DNA from 2 places in the Cellulosilyticum sp. I15G10I2 genome. Region 1 is predicted to be linked to the other one. Evidence: a T-box and tRNA genes for the amino acid it is inferred to sense, from the RefSeq annotation. Region 1 holds a T-box; the other holds one or more tRNA genes.
What was found. The T-box of region 1 lies ahead of tyrS (tyrosine--tRNA ligase). A T-box ahead of a tRNA ligase gene usually reads a tRNA of that ligase, here a tRNA-Tyr.
Positions count from the first base shown of each region.

Region 1 (9,326 bases):
TAAACAGCGAAATAAAAGGAGATAATCTATCAGCATTATTCGTTGGTGGATAATGCAGCATAACGATTATCTCCTTCGCCTGATTTTTAATTGCATCATCTAGAGAAAGCCTGAGTCTAATCAGTTCTCGGTCTAATATTCTTTCATCTTCTTCATTAAAATTCACACTACCTGCGCATATCCATCCACGGGAACCGCAAATTGCCAGCTTATCAATCATATAAGCTTTGTTTTGTAAGAAATAAAGCTTATTATACTGCGCATTAAGTTTACCTGGTCTGTCCCACCAGTAATCATGATTACCACGAATACATATTTTATACCCTGGAAGATCTTCGAGCATGTCTAGATCTATTCTAGCCTTGTCCATTCGCATCGCCCAAGAAATATCACCCGGTATTAATACCCTATCCTCTTCACGAATTATTTTTACCCAATGATCCACTATAATATCCATATGGTTGATCCACACTTCACCAAATATATCCATCGGCTTAGTTTCTGCATGTGATAAATGAAGATCTGAAAGGGCATATATTTTCATACATATTCTCCTTATTTTTTTATTTATAGCATAGCATAATTAGGATTAAAATAAAACATCACAGGGACTTATAAACGAAATCTTTTAGTTCTAGATATCTTAGTATGTAATAAGGGTTAACCCAAAACTCATCATTCCCTTTGGCTTTTACAGCTATGCCCACATGGAGATGAACCGGAAATTTACCTCTTGTTCCTTCTTTGCCGTAACCAGTATCCCCCATGTCTCCCAAGTAATCCCCTGCAAATATTGCATCGCCTTTCTGAATATGAGATGGATTTTCATTTAAATGCGCATAATAAAAGTACGCACCACCATTACTTCTTATACCAACACGATACCCCCCTACTTCATTCCATCCTATGCTTTCTATGACGCCATCTGTTATACTGAATATTTTAATCTGCCCAGGTGTATTTTGTGGGTCCATAATATCTATGCCATAGTGCTGGCGTGCACCGTTATAGCTTCTTGCTTGTTTCCAGCCATTTTCAAAAGAATACTTCTTTTTTGAAGATAACGGAAAACATACCAGATCGTATATAAATTGACTATATATATGGCTTGCTGTTTCATAAAGCGAATCATTTAATAAAGTATTTATGCCTTCAGGACTTTTTATCATTTTTAAAATTTGCTTTGACGCTGTACCTTTATAATTTTCAACCATCCAGATAGCAAGTGTATCTGAATACGGTTTTCTATTTTTAAGCGAAAGATTATAAAGCTGCAAAAGTGTGTTTTCATCCACATTAAAATCTTGTATATAAGTATAATATTCTTCTTGAGTCATTTCTTCTTTTATATCAGTTGCAGCAGTTGTCTTATTCACTTGAGTATTTTGAGTTACCTTTTCTTGTGTAGTAGATTTATTTGTGCTGTCTTTGCTGCATCTAGTTAAAATAAGTAATAGTCCTACAACTATACATATTAACCCGAAGACTTTTCTGCTGTTAAAAGTATACAGTGTACTTCTCTTCATAAATCTATACTGATTCCTTCTTTTGGCTAAATAAATTTGCTCCCTGATCAAACGTTCTATTTGCACAATAAACACCCCTTTTATAAAAAAAGAAGCATAAAATAACACTATGCTTCTTTTGTAAACTGTCATAAAAACTTTCTAACAGCCTTTCCTTCTATATAGTCACATAAATCACCTTGACTGTACTCTTTTTGTATCATTTCCTCTACGATTTCATCATGTATTTTCCACCAGCTTGTATCCCAGTTTGAAAACAACGTATAGGACTTAGGCGCTCTTCCTATAATGCGCTGTACGATAATATCCTTAGATAAATATCTTAAAAAGTGAATAACTCTTTGTTGATAGTCTTCTCTTGTAATTAAATTAATCTTGCCGCTTAGATAATCTTCAGCCATAGGTGTCCCCTTCACTAAATAAAGTGCATGAAGTTTTACATAATCACTTTTTAAAGCGGTCATACATTTTGCATTCTCAATAACATCATCCATGTTATCCCAAGGAAGATTTAAAATAAGATGCGTACATATCTCAAAATGGTAACTTTTTATTTTAAAAAATGCGTCTAAGTACTCGGCTAAGCTATGTCCTCTATTTACTTTTTTTAGCGAGTGATAGTTAACCGTTTGCAGCCCTAGTTCAATACATACTTCTTTTTTAGTCTTTAAGGACCATTCTTTAAGAACATCCAAATACTGAGTATGAATACAGTCTGGCCGTGTAGATATAGCTATCCCAATAATATCTTCATGCTGTATTTCCTCAAGCACTTCCTTAAATAACTTAAGTGGCATATAGGTATTGCTGAAGTTTTGAAAATAGGCAATAAAAAACTGCGCTTTATATTTTTGACCAATATACTGCATATTTGCATCTAACTGTACTTTTACAGCCTCATAAGCGTCTCTCATCTCATAGCCAGCTCCAGCTTCCCCGCAAAAACTACACCCCCCTATACCACAAGTACCATCTCTATTTGGACAGGTAACTGGTAAATGAACTGGTATTTTATAGACTTTACCACCATATCTTTCTTTAAGGTAAGCCGCATATTTATTATAAGTTTCCAAAACATTATTCCTCTTTTCCTAAGTCTTTTGATGCGAGCACTAAGATAGGCAATGTATGTGTTAAAATAGAGTTGATTTGTGTAACTTCAATAGGATTTTCACCATGGCCACACTCTATAGTGAAACCTGGCTTTCTAAAATGCAGTATAAACCAATCCTTATACCCGCCTGAAGCTGCCATCAAATCAGGCTCATCTAAACTATAACCACTTGCCTTTGAAAATATTGTAGCATATTCTTTTGCATTCGCAATACTTATCTCTTTATAAGTCCAGTAAATAACTTCTCCTTGCGTATGATACGCAAAGACCATATCATACTGTCTCTTTCTTGTTAGATTCGCAAGCGTCCTGCTTTCAGCTTCTGATTCTGCAGCTTCGCCTTGATAGAAAGCATAACTGGGCCCTTTTTTCTCGCTTATCATACTATATTCTTCAAATCCTGCATTATAATTACGATTAAGATCAACACCTCTAATATTAGCTTTCCACCTTGAAAAATTTAATTCTCCTTCATTAAGTTGTTTTAAATAATTTAAGTCATAAGTATTTATATCTCCATTTACACATAGCTCAACTCCATCCGGATTAACCATAGGGACAAAATCATAACTTAACCTTTCTAACAAATTTGACATATTTACGTCTAAATATACACTTTTATCTTGTATGAGACGACAGATGATTTCTATACTTCTCATAATAATAATAGATGTAATCCATTCATTGGCATGATGAGCACCATTAACATGAATTTTTCGCTTGCCACGTCCTAAACTTAAGCAGTAAATAGGTCTATTTTGAGTGCTTTTACCTATCTCACTCAATGTTAAAAAAGGATATTGTTTAACAAGCGTTAATAACTGCTTTTCCATTAATCTAAAGCTATATTTTTCATTTTGAAGATAAGTAAACTTTGTACTGATATCTAACAACATAGGCATATCCTTTTTTTATGATCTACACTATTTATATTTATAACATCTACTAATTATGTACTATTTTTAAAAAATGCATCCAAAATTCTCCACCTAGCAATCTTCAAATTAATGCATAAATTAGAGCTATAGAGCAATAATAAAGTTATCATCATGCTTTGCTATTAAATATCTAGAAAGGCGGTTACAAAAATATGAGATCTAGAAGTTTTGATTATGTTGCAATTACATTAATAATAATAGGAGCTCTTAACTGGGGACTTATTGGATTTTTTCAATTTGATTTAGTTGCATTTTTATTTGGTGGAATGACTTCTTGGATAAGTAGAGTTATTTATGCTATTATAGGTATTGCCGGCATATATGCTCTTACATTATACGGAAGAGTCTATGATCATCCTTATACTAATAGTTAATCATTGTACGACCACTTTTATAATCTAAAAGTGGTTTTTTTATATCTACTAATAGATTTATGTATAAGTTAACCAATAGTCTTTTATGCCTATTTAAATATAATTTATTTTTTCATTAAAAAAAGAGGTATTTTGAGACTAAAATTGAATAAATATAATAATAAAACAATTATCTAAGAGGTGATGTGTTATGATAAAAATTATTACAGGCCAAACTGGAGAAGGAAAAACTAAAAAAATGATCGATGCTGCTAATCAAAAGGTAGCAAATCTCAAAGGGCACGTTGTTTATATTGATAGTGTTACTACCCATCGGTATGCTTTATCTCATCAAGTACGTCTGATCGAAGCTTCTAATTTTCCTCTTCATTCTCAAAATGATTTTTTTGGTTTTCTGTGTGGTATTTTATCAAGTAATCATGACATCGAAACAGTCTTTATTGATGAACTCATTAAAATTACGCATGCTAGTATCGATGAACTTATCTTATTCTTTGATAAGCTAAAGAAATTATCAGATGAATATGCTATTGAGTTTATCGTTGGTACCGCTTGTTCAAACAAAGATATTCCAGATATTCTTGCCCCTTATTTAATTGCATAATTAATAAAATACTTATTAACGCACGGTGCCAAGAATCGTATCCCAAGCCTGTGTTAATAAGTATTTTTTATTATCCTTCTAAAAAAACACAAATACTATAGCACTCTACTTGATAGTGACTGCTTTCTATCTTTTGTCCTATAATATCCGCATCTTTAGGAGAGGTTAGATTAGTATCCACTACTCTAAGCCACTTCGTTTCAGAAGGTGGTAATTCAAAAATTAGGGGCTCATGATAGCTATTAGCAACAATAAAAATACTTTCTTTCTCCCCTTTGATGTGGCATGCGATACTTCTAGAATAATAGGACCAGTCGGGTTTATTATAGTAAACGCCGTGCCATGTTACTACATAATTATTATTTTTTTTATGATTAAAATATTTAAGTGTTTTTCTAAGTTTAATAAGATCTTTAGTAAAGGTGAATATATCTTCAAATCTCTTTTGCCTTTCCCAGTCTACCCATACAATATCATTGTCTTGACAATACGCATTATTATTACCTTTTTGTGTTCTACAAAATTCATCCCCCATTAGAAGCATAGGAATACCTTTAGATAATAAGAGTAAGCACATGTAATTTTTAACTCTGCGCTTCCTCATATTAAGTATTTGGACATCACTTGTTTCACCTTCTACCCCACAGTTACAACTATAATTAGCATTATGTCCATCTCTATTTTCTTCGCCATTTTCGAAATTATGTTTAGATTCATAGGATAATAAATCCCACATTGTAAAGCCATCATGGGCCGTTATAAAATGAACAGCATGTGTATTGTTTTTTTTTGCATCTGAAAAATAGATTTCTTTCCCTACCATACAATCTGCAACAGATTTTGTAAGTCCTTGATCTCCTCTGATAAATTTTCGTATTGTATCCCTAAAATAGTCGCTCCATTCTCTGAAATGGTATGGCATTCGCCCTACATCATAGCTCCCTTTTGCATCCCAACTTTCCGATATAAGTTTAACGTGAGAAAGAATCGGATCCTGAGAGATATCATTTAAGACAGAATGATTCATCCACTTACCATATTGATCTTGACCAAGTATAGAGGCTAAGTCAAATCTAAAGCCATCGACTCCCATACAAGTAACCCAATACCTTAAGCTGTCTAATATAAGCTGTTTAACGACATAGTGATTTGTATTGAGTGTGTTACCTGTTCCAGAATGATTTGCATATTCATTGTTTTCATCAAATTTATAATAGATATTATTTGAAAGATATTTAAAGTTAAATGATTTTCCTCCTATGCCGCCTTCACCAGTATGATTATAAACAACATCTAAAATAACTTCTAAATCTAGGCGGTGTGCAGCTTCGATAAATTGTTTAAATTCTTGTATCACTTGAAATCCATCTTTATCTATACTGTATTTCTCATCCAATGCAAAAAAGGCTATAGTATTATACCCCCATACATCTTGTAACAACTTTCCTGTTACTGGGTGTCTGTTGCGCAAAGTATAAGGATTCCACTTAAAGACTGGTAATAACTCTAGGGTAGTAATACCCAGTTGTTTTAGATAAGGTAATTTATCAATAAGACCAGTGTATGTTCCTCTCTTGACCTCTTCCATATTTGCTGAGATATCCTTTGTAAAACTACCTACATGCATTTCATAAAGAATAGTTTCCTCCCAAGGAATAGATGGTTTTCTAGACTCAGAATACAATTTATGAACTATACCATTTCTATAAGTTAAAGGATAACACGGATCTTCTTCAATACAATAAGCATACGGATCTAAAATAGGTTTAGATAGTTCATGCGCACTATCCATTATCTTCCATACATAACTCATTCCTTCTTCTATATCCTCCACATATATATGAAAAATATCCCCAGTTGCATAATGCATTTTGTCAAGTATAATTTTAAATACCGGAATTTTTTCTTTAAAAGAATGATAAATTTCTAATACTATATTGTGTGCACTATTAGAAAATATACCAAAATTAGCCCCATTACTATCTAATGAACATCCTAATAGAGGTATACCTTTTTTGACGTTATACATTTTGCAAGCCTCCTGAAATAATTTATAACATTAGGTATATTAATTCATATTTTATGTTATATTAACATTGCATTCTCTTCTCATCTTATATGATCTTTTCCTTTATTGCTATATAAATTATTGTTGTACTATTTGACTTTACTTATTCACTTGAAAATATTTAAGGCTTATGCTATCATATACATTAATATCATATTCAAAAAGCTTTGACAAAGACTTAGTAATATAAGAGAAACTGTTTCAGAGAGTGTGCAGTCGGTGAGAGCACATACATTATCTTATATGAATTACATCTTTTGAGTTGAATTTTCCGGTTGTCATCCGTTAGCGTGACTATAAGGCAAATAAAATATATAAATTATATTTCTATTTGTAAATTAAGGTGGTACCACGGGTTATCTCGTCCTTAGCGGATGAGATAGCCCTTTTTATAATTTCAAAAATAGTAGGAGGTAATAGTAGTGAATGCTTATGATGTTTTATTAGAACGAGGATTTATTCAGCAAACAACACACGAAAAAGAAATTAAGGATCTTTTAAACAAGGAAAAAGTGACTTTTTATATAGGTTTTGATCCTACAGCCGACAGTCTCCATGTAGGACATTTTGTAACTGTTATGGCCATGTCACATATGCAGAAAGCTGGTCATAGACCTATTGTTCTTATAGGTGGTGGTACAGCTATGGTGGGTGATCCTACAGGTAAATCCGATATGCGAAAAATGATGACTAAGGAAATTATCGCGCATAATGTAAGCTGTTTTAAAGGTCAACTCTCAAAATTTATTTCTTTTGAAAATGATGCGGCTATCATGGTAAATAATGGAGATTGGCTTCTTAATTTGAACTATGTAGACTTTTTAAGAGAAATAGGCGTGCATTTTTCTGTTAATCGCATGTTAACATTCGAATGTTTTAAGCAACGACTAGAAAAGGGATTATCTTTCTTAGAATTTAACTATATGCTTATGCAATCTTATGACTTTTTAGAACTTTACCGTAAATACAACTGTAAACTTCAACTTGGCGGAAATGATCAATGGTCTAACATACTAGGCGGTGTTGAACTTGTTAGAAGATTACATGGTGATACATCATTCGGTATGACATTCTCTCTCCTCACAACCAGCGAAGGTAAAAAAATGGGAAAAACAGAAAAAGGTGCACTGTGGCTTGACCCTGAAAAAACTACACCTTATGATTTCTATCAGTACTGGCGAAATATCGATGATGCGGATGTTAAAAAGTGCTTAGCACTACTTACATTCCTTCCTATGGAGGAAGTAAATAAACTTGGTCAATTAGAAGGTGCTGAAATTAATAAAGCTAAAGAAAAACTAGCTTTTGAAGTGACAAAAATTGTTCATGGAGAATCTGAAGCTATAAAAGCTGATACTGCTGCGAAAGCTTTATTCCTTGGGGGTGCAGTAGGTGGTTCTATTCCTACAACAAACTTAGATACATCTGAATTTAGTGAAGGCATGGATATTATTACACTATTAGAAAAAACGAAGCTTGTACCCTCTAGGTCAGAAGCAAGACGTTTAATTACGCAAAACGGTATAAAATTAGATGGACAACCTATCACAGATCTAAACTACCAAGTTAATGAAACCCACTTCAAAGATAATAGTCTTATGATTCAAAAAGGTAAAAAAGTATTTCATAGAGTTTGTTTACAATAGAAATGAGAGAGGCTTGCCTCTCTCATTTCTACCATTCTTCTTTTGTTTCAAAATCATCTTTCATATATCTTAGAATAATGACACGAATAAACGCAGCCACTGGCACCCCAAGCAGCATGCCTATTAAACCAAATAATTTGCCACCAATAAGTATAGCAAGCAGTACCACAACCGGATGCAGCTTAACACTATTTCCTATAACCTTTGGTACAATTACCCATCCATCTATCTGCTGAATAAGAAAAAGTGCTAGTACCCCATAAATCGCTTTCATTGGATCTGCATCTATAAGTCCAATAAGTGCTGCAAGTACAAAGCCCACTACAGGTCCAAAATAAGGTATTAAATTAAATATCCCCGCTATAATCCCAATAATAATTGCGAAGTCCATTCTAATTAGAGTTAAAGCAACACAAGCAAGAATACCAATAATTAATGCATCTATAAGCTGTCCTCTAATATAGTTAGAAAAAACATGGTCTATATCTCGGCCGATAAGTTTAATATTTTTAGATGTTTTCTCCGGAAAGATTGTCTCGCACACTTTATTTATAAAAAGCAATACCCTTCTTTTATCTTGCAATAAATAAAAAGCAATAACAAAAGCTAATGCAATATTAATAACGTTTGTGCCGAGTACTGTTAAAAAGTTAAAACCTTTTTGTGATAAACGCGCAACTATTAAATTAATATAGCCATAGATACTTTCAACAATAGACCTGCTATTTGCAAAAAAAGGGATACGATCTGTAAAATTTGTCATTTGCGCCAGCATATTTTCAAAGTAAGCAATATATCTATTAATACTTACAGAAATATTTTTAACACCTGCGGAACCTAAAACATTTCTTATATTCATTGATACGACAAGTACAAAAAGCCCTAGAAACGCTATAATAGTAAAAGCAGTCAATATAGTCGGTATAGTTCTTAAGGAAGTTTTACTTTTGTGCTCATTCGGCGTGCTATCTTTTTGATGTAGTCTCTTCCTGCCAAAACGCAAGAAATTTATTTTAATCAGGTGAACATTATGATTTTTACATCTTTTTTCATAAA
Region 1 is NZ_FMMP01000006.1:990,005-999,330, forward strand. Features, by position in the region: gene BN3326_RS04895 (metallophosphoesterase) at 1-544, opposite strand, end outside; gene BN3326_RS04900 (M23 family metallopeptidase) at 603-1,592, opposite strand; gene BN3326_RS04905 (tRNA modification radical SAM protein MnmL/YtqA) at 1,655-2,599, opposite strand; gene BN3326_RS04910 (M14 family metallopeptidase) at 2,604-3,536, opposite strand; gene BN3326_RS04915 (DUF378 domain-containing protein) at 3,731-3,952, shown strand; gene BN3326_RS04920 (hypothetical protein) at 4,143-4,556, shown strand; gene BN3326_RS04925 (glycogen debranching protein) at 4,627-6,585, opposite strand; T-box leader at 6,783-6,996, shown strand; gene tyrS (tyrosine--tRNA ligase) at 7,047-8,270, shown strand; gene BN3326_RS04935 (AI-2E family transporter) at 8,299-9,326, opposite strand, start outside.

Region 2 (8,491 bases), on a different contig from region 1:
AATCCCGGGTGGCTCATAAAAAAGGTTCTAAGCTTTATATTAAATATAAAGTTTAGAACCTTTTTGGTGCTAGAAATTAAGTATTACTTTATTTTTGCCTGTTCTTTTGCAAACATATAGATTTTCATCAGCCTTTTTGAGGACATCATTAAGTGAAAGAGATTCGTCAACTTTAACATAAACTCCGAAACTAGCAGTAACAGAAGAAGAAATACCTTCATCTCTAATAACTGTTTTTTCTATTTCTCGCCTGATAGCTTCTACCCGTTGAAATACTTTAGTTTTATCAGTAAAATTATAAAAGAATATAATCATCTCTTCACCACCGTACCTTGCAACGATATCATTAGGACGCGTACCGCTTTTTATAATAGAAGATACTTTTTTTAGTACGGCATCACCGTAAGGGTGACCATAGGTATCATTTATCACTTTAAAGTTATCTAGATCAATCATAACAAGGGTATAATTCTGTTCATCTAAATGCGGGATAGCCTCAAGCGTTTCAAAGAAATATCGCTTATTAAATATACCAGTAAGCCCATCTCTATAGGCACTTTCCTTGATTTGAGTATATAAGAGATTATTTTCGATAGCTACACCTACATGATTAGCCAGTGATGATAGAAATGTTGCATGATCTTTAGAAAAATAATCTTTTTCTTTATGCTGAATAAGTATAAATCCTACCGCACGATTATCTACTTTGATCGGAACCCCTAAACAAGAGAAAACACTTTCTTCAGCATTTTGAGTTTCATAGATAGGCTTATTACTATTGATAATAAACTCTTCTTCAAGATGATCCAAAATAAGTTTTTTTTCTTCTTCTATAGAGGAGTAAGAAAAAGTTTTAGGCGTTGTTTCTATATATTCATTATTTGATTTAATATATATAGTAGAATATTTAGCACCAAATACACCAATCAACATATCATTAATCAATGAAAACAAATTTTGGTCTTTAATGTATTGATTAATATATTTACTTATTTCAAGTAAGTTAGTAAATACATTCAGTTTTTTTTCAAGCATTATGACTTGTTGGGATAAGTCAAAGATAGTTTTTTCAGTAAACATTTGATACTTCTCAAAAACCTGAGGATCCATGATAACTTCTCCTTCTATTTATAAAATTATAAAATAGATAATATAGTCATTATATAATAAGTACTATAAAAATATAAGGTGTTTCAGATAAATTCTCATAAATATAAAAAGAGATAAATTTTTATGTAAATCTCAAAAGTATTTAAAATAGTAAATGAATTTTTAAAAGTTTAATATGTCTTAAAATAAGATTAGGGGTTGCATCAAAGTCGAAAATCTGATATAGTACTTGAGTGAGCTTAATTAATAGCGAATATCATGCGTGAGTGGCTCAGTGGTAGAGCATCTCCTTGCCAAGGAGAGGGCCGCGGGTTCGAGTCCCGTCTCGCGCTGATTAATTTAATAGGGGAGGATTCCCGAGTGGCCAAAGGGGGCAGACTGTAAATCTGTTACGATAGTTTCGAAGGTTCGAATCCTTCTCCTCCCATCAAAAAACCAGTTAAGTGTAGACTTAGCTGGTTTTTTATTGAAAAAATTATGCCTTCAGCTGTTTCTGGGCTATTTTCATATATTTTTTAGATAAGCGTTTTTTATTTTGCTTTCTACACACATAAGAGAGATTAAAATAGATTTGCAAGTGAGAAGGACAAATTTTTATAATACTTTCAAGGGTCAGCTGAGCAAGATCATATTTTTTTAAAGCGTAGTAACATTCTGAGATGTGTGCTAAATAATCAATATTCCCTGGATGCAGTGCTTTGGCTTTATTAAGTGCTTCAAGTGCTTCGGGAAAAGAACCAAGTTCCATTAAAGCAAGTCCTAGATCATTATAAGCCAGGTCATATTGGGGATCCACTTGAATACATTTATTATAGTATTCACATGCTTGATGTAAATGACCCAGCATATGGTAAGCCTGGCCGCTTAGATACAATGCCTCTAGTGAATGCTTGTTTTTTTTGAGAATTAAAGTACAATAGTCAATACATAATAAAAAATCATCCTGATTTGAAGCTTTCTTAGCATAGTATAAGAGATTAGATGTTTTAGACTCTAATATATTTTGATATTCATCAGCTAAAGCGTAAGGAACGGATCTTTCTATTAAGAGCTGCTTTAAATGTTCGGATGAAAGTGCATTTAGCTTTTGATAATAGTATAGAGCTTTGCAGAGTATATAAAGAGAAGCATGTTGGTAAAGAAAATGAAGTTGATCTAATATGTATGCACTGCACGCAGCAGTTTCATTGAGTGCAAAAAGGAATTTGATTTTTTGATAAATATAAAAACAAGAGTGAGAGCTAAAGACTATAGCACAGTCTATATGCTGTATTGTATCAAGTAGTTTTCTCTGGGACATGAAATGCATGGCCTGTTTAAAATAGTAGTTAGGTGAAATGTCGATAGTTGGAACTGTAGTTTGGCTGACTATAATAATCCCTCCCTCTAAATAAATGAATAATTAGAATAATATATATTGTAAATCAAAAAATATACATATACAATATATATGTACAATATCTTTAAGTTTTAATAAAGAATAAGGAGCATTACAATGAATTTTCAAATACAGATCCTTCAGTATTTAGAGTCTATAAGAACAGAATTCTTAACTTCCCTTATGGTAGTTATTACGATAATGGCTGATAAATTGTTTTTGATAGCACTTATTGCATGTTTATATTGGTGCGTTGACAAAGTAAAAGGTGTGAGGCTTGCATGGATGCTTCTTTTAAGTGATGCATTTAACAAAGTCATTAAAATGACCTTCAAAATGCCTAGGCCTTTTGAAAAAGGGGTAGTTCTTCCTGTAGGCAGTGAAGAGACAGCTGGGTATTCTTTTCCAAGCGGACATACCCAAAGAGCAACAAGTTTTTGGAGTGGCAGCATGCTTGTTTTAAAGTCTAAGGCAAGTATTTTGATGGGAATATGTATCATTCTGCTTACAGCACTTTCAAGGATCTATTTAGGCCTTCATTGGCCAGCAGACACGGTAGGAGGTATTGCATTTGGGGTGCTAGCGGTCTTGTTTGCAAATCAGCTCTTAGGAGAAAAAGCAGTTATAAGCAGATGGCATGTAATGGCAGTAAGCTGTCTTGTTCTAGCGGCGCTTATAGCACCTATTGAGAATGATTTGACTAAATCTGTCGCTGCTTTATGGGGCATGACATGGGGGGCGTATATGGAGCAAAAATATATCCATTTTAAGCCCATTCAAAAAATGACTATCCAAATACTTAAGGTAATTATAGGCATATTTGGAGTGCTGATTATTTATGTAGGTGTTAAAAAAATGCTTCCTCCTTACAAAGTATATGACATGATAAGGTATGGCTTATTATTTCTATGGATCAGTGCAGGAGCACCTTACTTATTTAAGGGTCTAAATACTTATTCTAATCCATAATTAAACGGATAAAACGATTAAAAAAAGAACACAATACTTTTATAAAACTACAAGGAGTTGATTGTATGAATATGAGTATTGAGTGTGATGTAATAGAGTGTAAGTATAATAATAATGTAGAAAGATACTGCATGTTAAATAAAATAAAAGTCGTTAAACATACGGAGGCTTTATGTAGTACCATACAGGCAACTGATTGTTCAAGTTTTGAATTAAGAGATGAGCACCAATAAGAAAATCTTATTGGTGCTTTGTTAATTTTATTTTTAAGTAAAAGTAATAAATGGTATTAATAACACATATGAATAGAGTATAAAAAAAATGGGGGGATGGACATGCTCATAGAACAGAGCTATAAAGCATCTATGGCTAAAACTTTTTGTATACTATTCATAATAGCTATAACATGGACAGGCATGAATCTATATCGTTATTATACTGGACCAGAAGTAAAAATAGATACGTATATTAAGCATTTAGAAAAAAAGGAATATCATAAAATTTATGAGATGTTTGATAATGGGCCAGAACTTAATTGGTATTCAAAAGAGCAGATTATTGAATACTATACAAGAAGCTATGATAGGGAGAACAGCTTAGTAGAGATAATGAAAAAAGGAAGCGTTATTTTTAAAGGGGATCCTTCAAGTAAAGAAAACAACATAGCGTTTTGTAACGTTAGGTATATCTATAACAGCGGTGAAAAAACGGTGCCCCTTTATCTTGAGAAAATCAATAATGAGTGGCGTATTAAATTTCCTTTCCTATTATCAGAAGTTAAAATACATGCACCATTAGGTTCAGCTGTTTATATCAATGAGAGAAAGATTGAGACTTATGAAAATGAAATGTACATAGAAAGAAATGTGCTACCTGGTAAATACAAGATACAGATAGAATTTCCCAATCAAATTTATAGTACTTATAATCAAGTGATTAATGTACCTGATGAAAAAGAAGTTTTTCTGCCCTACAATACTCTGAATGTTGAGGTAGCAACAGCTAAAAATATGATCGTGCAGCTAGATGATATTAAAAAAAATAGTACGAATGGCATTGCTTCCTTCAATAACATGTTAGAAGGTAATTATAAACTAAGAGTATTTAGCCCAAATAATTTTATTGATCCAGTAGAAATGAACATAGGTGTAGATAAAGATACAAGATTATTTAGTGTGTTTGATATAACCTTATCTCAAACAGGCAAAGCTTATTTAGACGAGTTTATAAAAGCTTTTTATAAGAGTTATTTACAAGATATTAAAGATCAAAAATGTACGCATATAGAGGCTTATATTCACGAAGAAACAAGCAAAGACTTTATGAGCAATTTTACGCAGTGGTTTATTGAAAATAAAAACATTCAGGATGCAAAAATAGCAGCTGTACCGAGTCAGATGGAGATTGATAATTTAGGATTTTTACATACAGATGTATTAGAAACAATAGAATTAACCAATAAAGAATTTGATGAATATGAGAACAGATATATTAACAGGCAGTATCAGGTTATACTAGAATGGGATACAATAATTGATATATCGCAGGAGAAGTGGCTGATTACTGATAGAACAATGAAACAAAGTATTGTTTCATACAAAGATTTAGAGGGAAAATGGGTGCAATATTAAAGAAAAAACTATTGAATCTTACCCAAAATTTGATAGAATGTATTGTATACTATTATACATATAGTGCTATGAAGTTTAAGGAGGACAACTGTGATATACCAGCCTGATTCATCAGATAAATCATCCCTTAGGGGGAAGGTATTTAGTGCGATACGTGAGTCAATTTTAGAAGGAAGATATAAAGAGGGGGATGTACTTAGAGAAACAGTGATAGCAAATGAGCTTCACGTTAGTCGAACACCTGTTAGAGAAGCTATACGACAATTAGAATTAGAAGGACTTGTCCATTCGATTCCTAACAAAGAGACAGTTGTTTCTGGCATAACCCATGAAGATGTACAAGATATTTTTATGATCCGCAATAGATTAGAAGGGCTTGCAGGAAGACGTGCAGCAGAAAGGATTACCCAAGAAGAATTAGAAGAAATGGAAGAGGTGTTGGCTTTAACCGAATTTTATATAAATAAAAATGATATCAATCATATTAACGAATTAGATCATAAATTCCATGATATTATTTATAAAGCAACTAAAAGCAAGATTTTAAAACATCTGCTGTCTGATTTTCATGCTTACGTCCAAAAAACCAGAAAAGAGTCTATTGCCACGCCTGGCCGTGCTAAACGCCTTCTAGAGGAGCATACAGACATTTATAATGCCATAAAAAATAGGGAGATCGAAAAAGTAGAAAAGCTTATCGATCAACATGTGCGTAATGTAACTACTAATATGCATTTATAAAGAATAGGTTGTCGTATTAATCATTTTTGATACGACAACCTATTTATAATTATTTAAGACAATAAATTTATGTCATTTAAACAAAATAGCTTATTGACTGAATTCATCTAAAGTTACACTCAGATTATCCCACTTTTCATAGAGTGTCTTAATAAGTTCACTTAATCGTTCTTTTTCTGTCATTAACTCTCTAGATTTAACAAAATCAGTATAGATTTCTTCAAGACATAGTTGTTCATCTATTTTGGCAGTTTGATTTTCTGCTTCTTCAATTTGAACTTCTGTTTTTGAAAGTTCATTTTGAAGTTTTTTTATCTGGGCTTGATATTCTTTTTGTTGTTTCCAATCTTCTTTATTAGTAGAGGGAAGAGATGTCTCTGTTCTCACAGGAACTATTAGCAGACGTTCCTTTTTCTTTTCAACATAATAGTCGTAATCGCCAAGATACTCTGTCATACTATTTGCGCTCATATGAACGACCTTGGTTGCAGTTTGGTTGATGAAATACCTATCATGAGAAACATAAAGGACAGTACCTTCGTAGTTGTTAATAGCATTTTCAAGGATTTCCTTTGAAAGAACATCTAAATGATTGGTAGGCTCATCGAGGATAAGAAAATTAGCCTTTGAAAGCATAATCTTAGCAAGGGCAACCCGTCCGCGTTCGCCACCACTTAAAGTAGCAATGCTTTTAAATACGTCGTCATCAGTGAACAAAAAGGCAGCCAGTACATTACGAATCTCACCGTTTTTAAGTTCAGGAAAAGCAAGTTGTATTTCTTCCATAATGGTATGATTGGTATTTAAGTTCATATGTTCTTGGTCATAGTAGCCAACAATTACATTAGCGCCCAAACTAATAGTACCGCTAGAAGGTGCTAACTTATTAAGGATCATCCTAAATAATGTAGTTTTGCCTACACCATTTGGTCCGACAAGTGCAACTTTGTCTTCCTTTTTGATAGCCAAATTAATATGTTCAAATAATAACTGTTTATCAAAAGACTTGCTAAGCTCTGTGATTGATAAAACATCTTGACCGCTTACGATGCGGGGAACTAAAGTGAGCTGCATAGGTTTATTATCAATCATAGGGGCATCTATAACTTCTATTTTATCCAATTGTTTTTCACGGCTTCTTGCACGCCTGATGGATTTTTCGCGGTTAAACTGTTTAAGTTTTGCAATAACAGCCTGCTGCTTTGCGATTTCACGCTGTTGTTTTTCAAAATGTTTCATCGCAACCTCAAATTCTTTTGCACTTTTAATCATATAATCAGTATAGTTACCACCATACATAAAGCATTTTGAGAATTCGAGATGAATGACCTTATTTACAATTCTATCTAAAAAGTATCTATCATGAGAAATAAGGATAAGTGCGCCTTTATAGGCCTTTAAGAATCCTTCAAGCCATTCTATAGCCTCAATATCTAAATGGTTAGTTGGTTCATCAAGTAGAAGCAAGGTAGGCTGCTCAAGCAAAAGTTTACCAAGTGCAATTCTATTTTTTTGACCGCCGGATAGTATAGAAATAGGTTTATTGTAGACACTATCTTCAAAGCCTAGCCCTTTTAATACCCCTTTGACTAAGCTTTTATATTCATAACCTTTATTATTTTCAAATTGCAGACGTAGCTGATCATAAGTATGGATTAATTCTAATGAAGAAGTTCTGGCAATCTCTTCTTCGATTTGATGAAGTTTTTCTTCTAAAGCAATAACAGGATCAAACACATGAAGAAGCTCTTCATAGACTGTATGGGTTGAATTAAGCTCCATATGTTGTTTAAGATAGCCAATCGTACAATCTTTAGAATAAGTTACTAAACCATCATCACTGGGAAGTTCTTTGGTTAGTATTTTAAACAAGGTAGTTTTGCCAGCTCCGTTATTACCAATTAAAGCAACTTTCTCATGAGCTTCAATATGAAAACTTACGCCATCCAATATTGTTTTGTCATGAAATGATTTTTTTATATTACTACATGAAATAATCATAATAACCTCCTAATTACTTGCTCTACTATTTTATCAAAAAATGTAAAGAAATGAAAGGAATAGTGAGGATAACATTGACAAAAAAAAAACCAAGATGATATACTAAAGCTAATAAAAATTAAGGAGTGGAGACGGTGGCAGAGGAAAGAAAAATTTCTATGGCTGTAATTCGGCGGTTGCCACGATATTACAGATATCTAGGTGAGTTACTAGAAAAAGGTGTTGATAAAATATCATCTAGAGAATTGAGCGAGAAAATGAATGTAACAGCCTCTCAAATTCGTCAGGATCTTAATAACTTTGGTGGATTTGGGCAGCAAGGCTATGGGTATAATGTAGATTATCTGCATCAAGAAATTAGCAAGATTTTAGGCTTAGACCAAAATTATAAAATGATTGTTGTAGGAGTAGGTAATCTAGGACAAGCACTGGCTAATTATAATTCATTTGAAAGAAGAGGGTTTAAATTAGTTGGACTGTTTGATGTCAATCCGAGGCTGATTGGTATGAGTATCAGAGGCCTTGAAGTGTATGATATTGATAAGATGGAAATGTTTGTGAAAGAAAATGATGTTGATATAGCGATACTTACTCTTCCTAAAATAAGAGTCAAACAAGTAGCAGAAAACTTAGCAAAATGGGGTATCAAGGGACTTTGGAA
Region 2 is NZ_FMMP01000010.1:840-9,330, forward strand. Features, by position in the region: tRNA gene BN3326_RS11590 (tRNA-Lys) at 1-16, shown strand, start outside; gene BN3326_RS11595 (sensor domain-containing diguanylate cyclase) at 70-1,110, opposite strand; tRNA gene BN3326_RS11600 (tRNA-Gly) at 1,371-1,442, shown strand; tRNA gene BN3326_RS11605 (tRNA-Tyr) at 1,457-1,537, shown strand; gene BN3326_RS11610 (tetratricopeptide repeat protein) at 1,586-2,410, opposite strand; gene BN3326_RS11615 (phosphatase PAP2 family protein) at 2,606-3,457, shown strand; gene BN3326_RS21230 (DUF1540 domain-containing protein) at 3,523-3,690, shown strand; gene BN3326_RS11620 (hypothetical protein) at 3,793-5,088, shown strand; gene BN3326_RS11625 (GntR family transcriptional regulator) at 5,179-5,829, shown strand; gene abc-f (ribosomal protection-like ABC-F family protein) at 5,920-7,830, opposite strand; gene BN3326_RS11635 (redox-sensing transcriptional repressor Rex) at 7,965-8,491, shown strand, end outside.
Region 2: it encodes a tRNA-Tyr, which carries the amino acid that the T-box ahead of tyrS (tyrosine--tRNA ligase) is inferred to sense. The anticodon was not compared.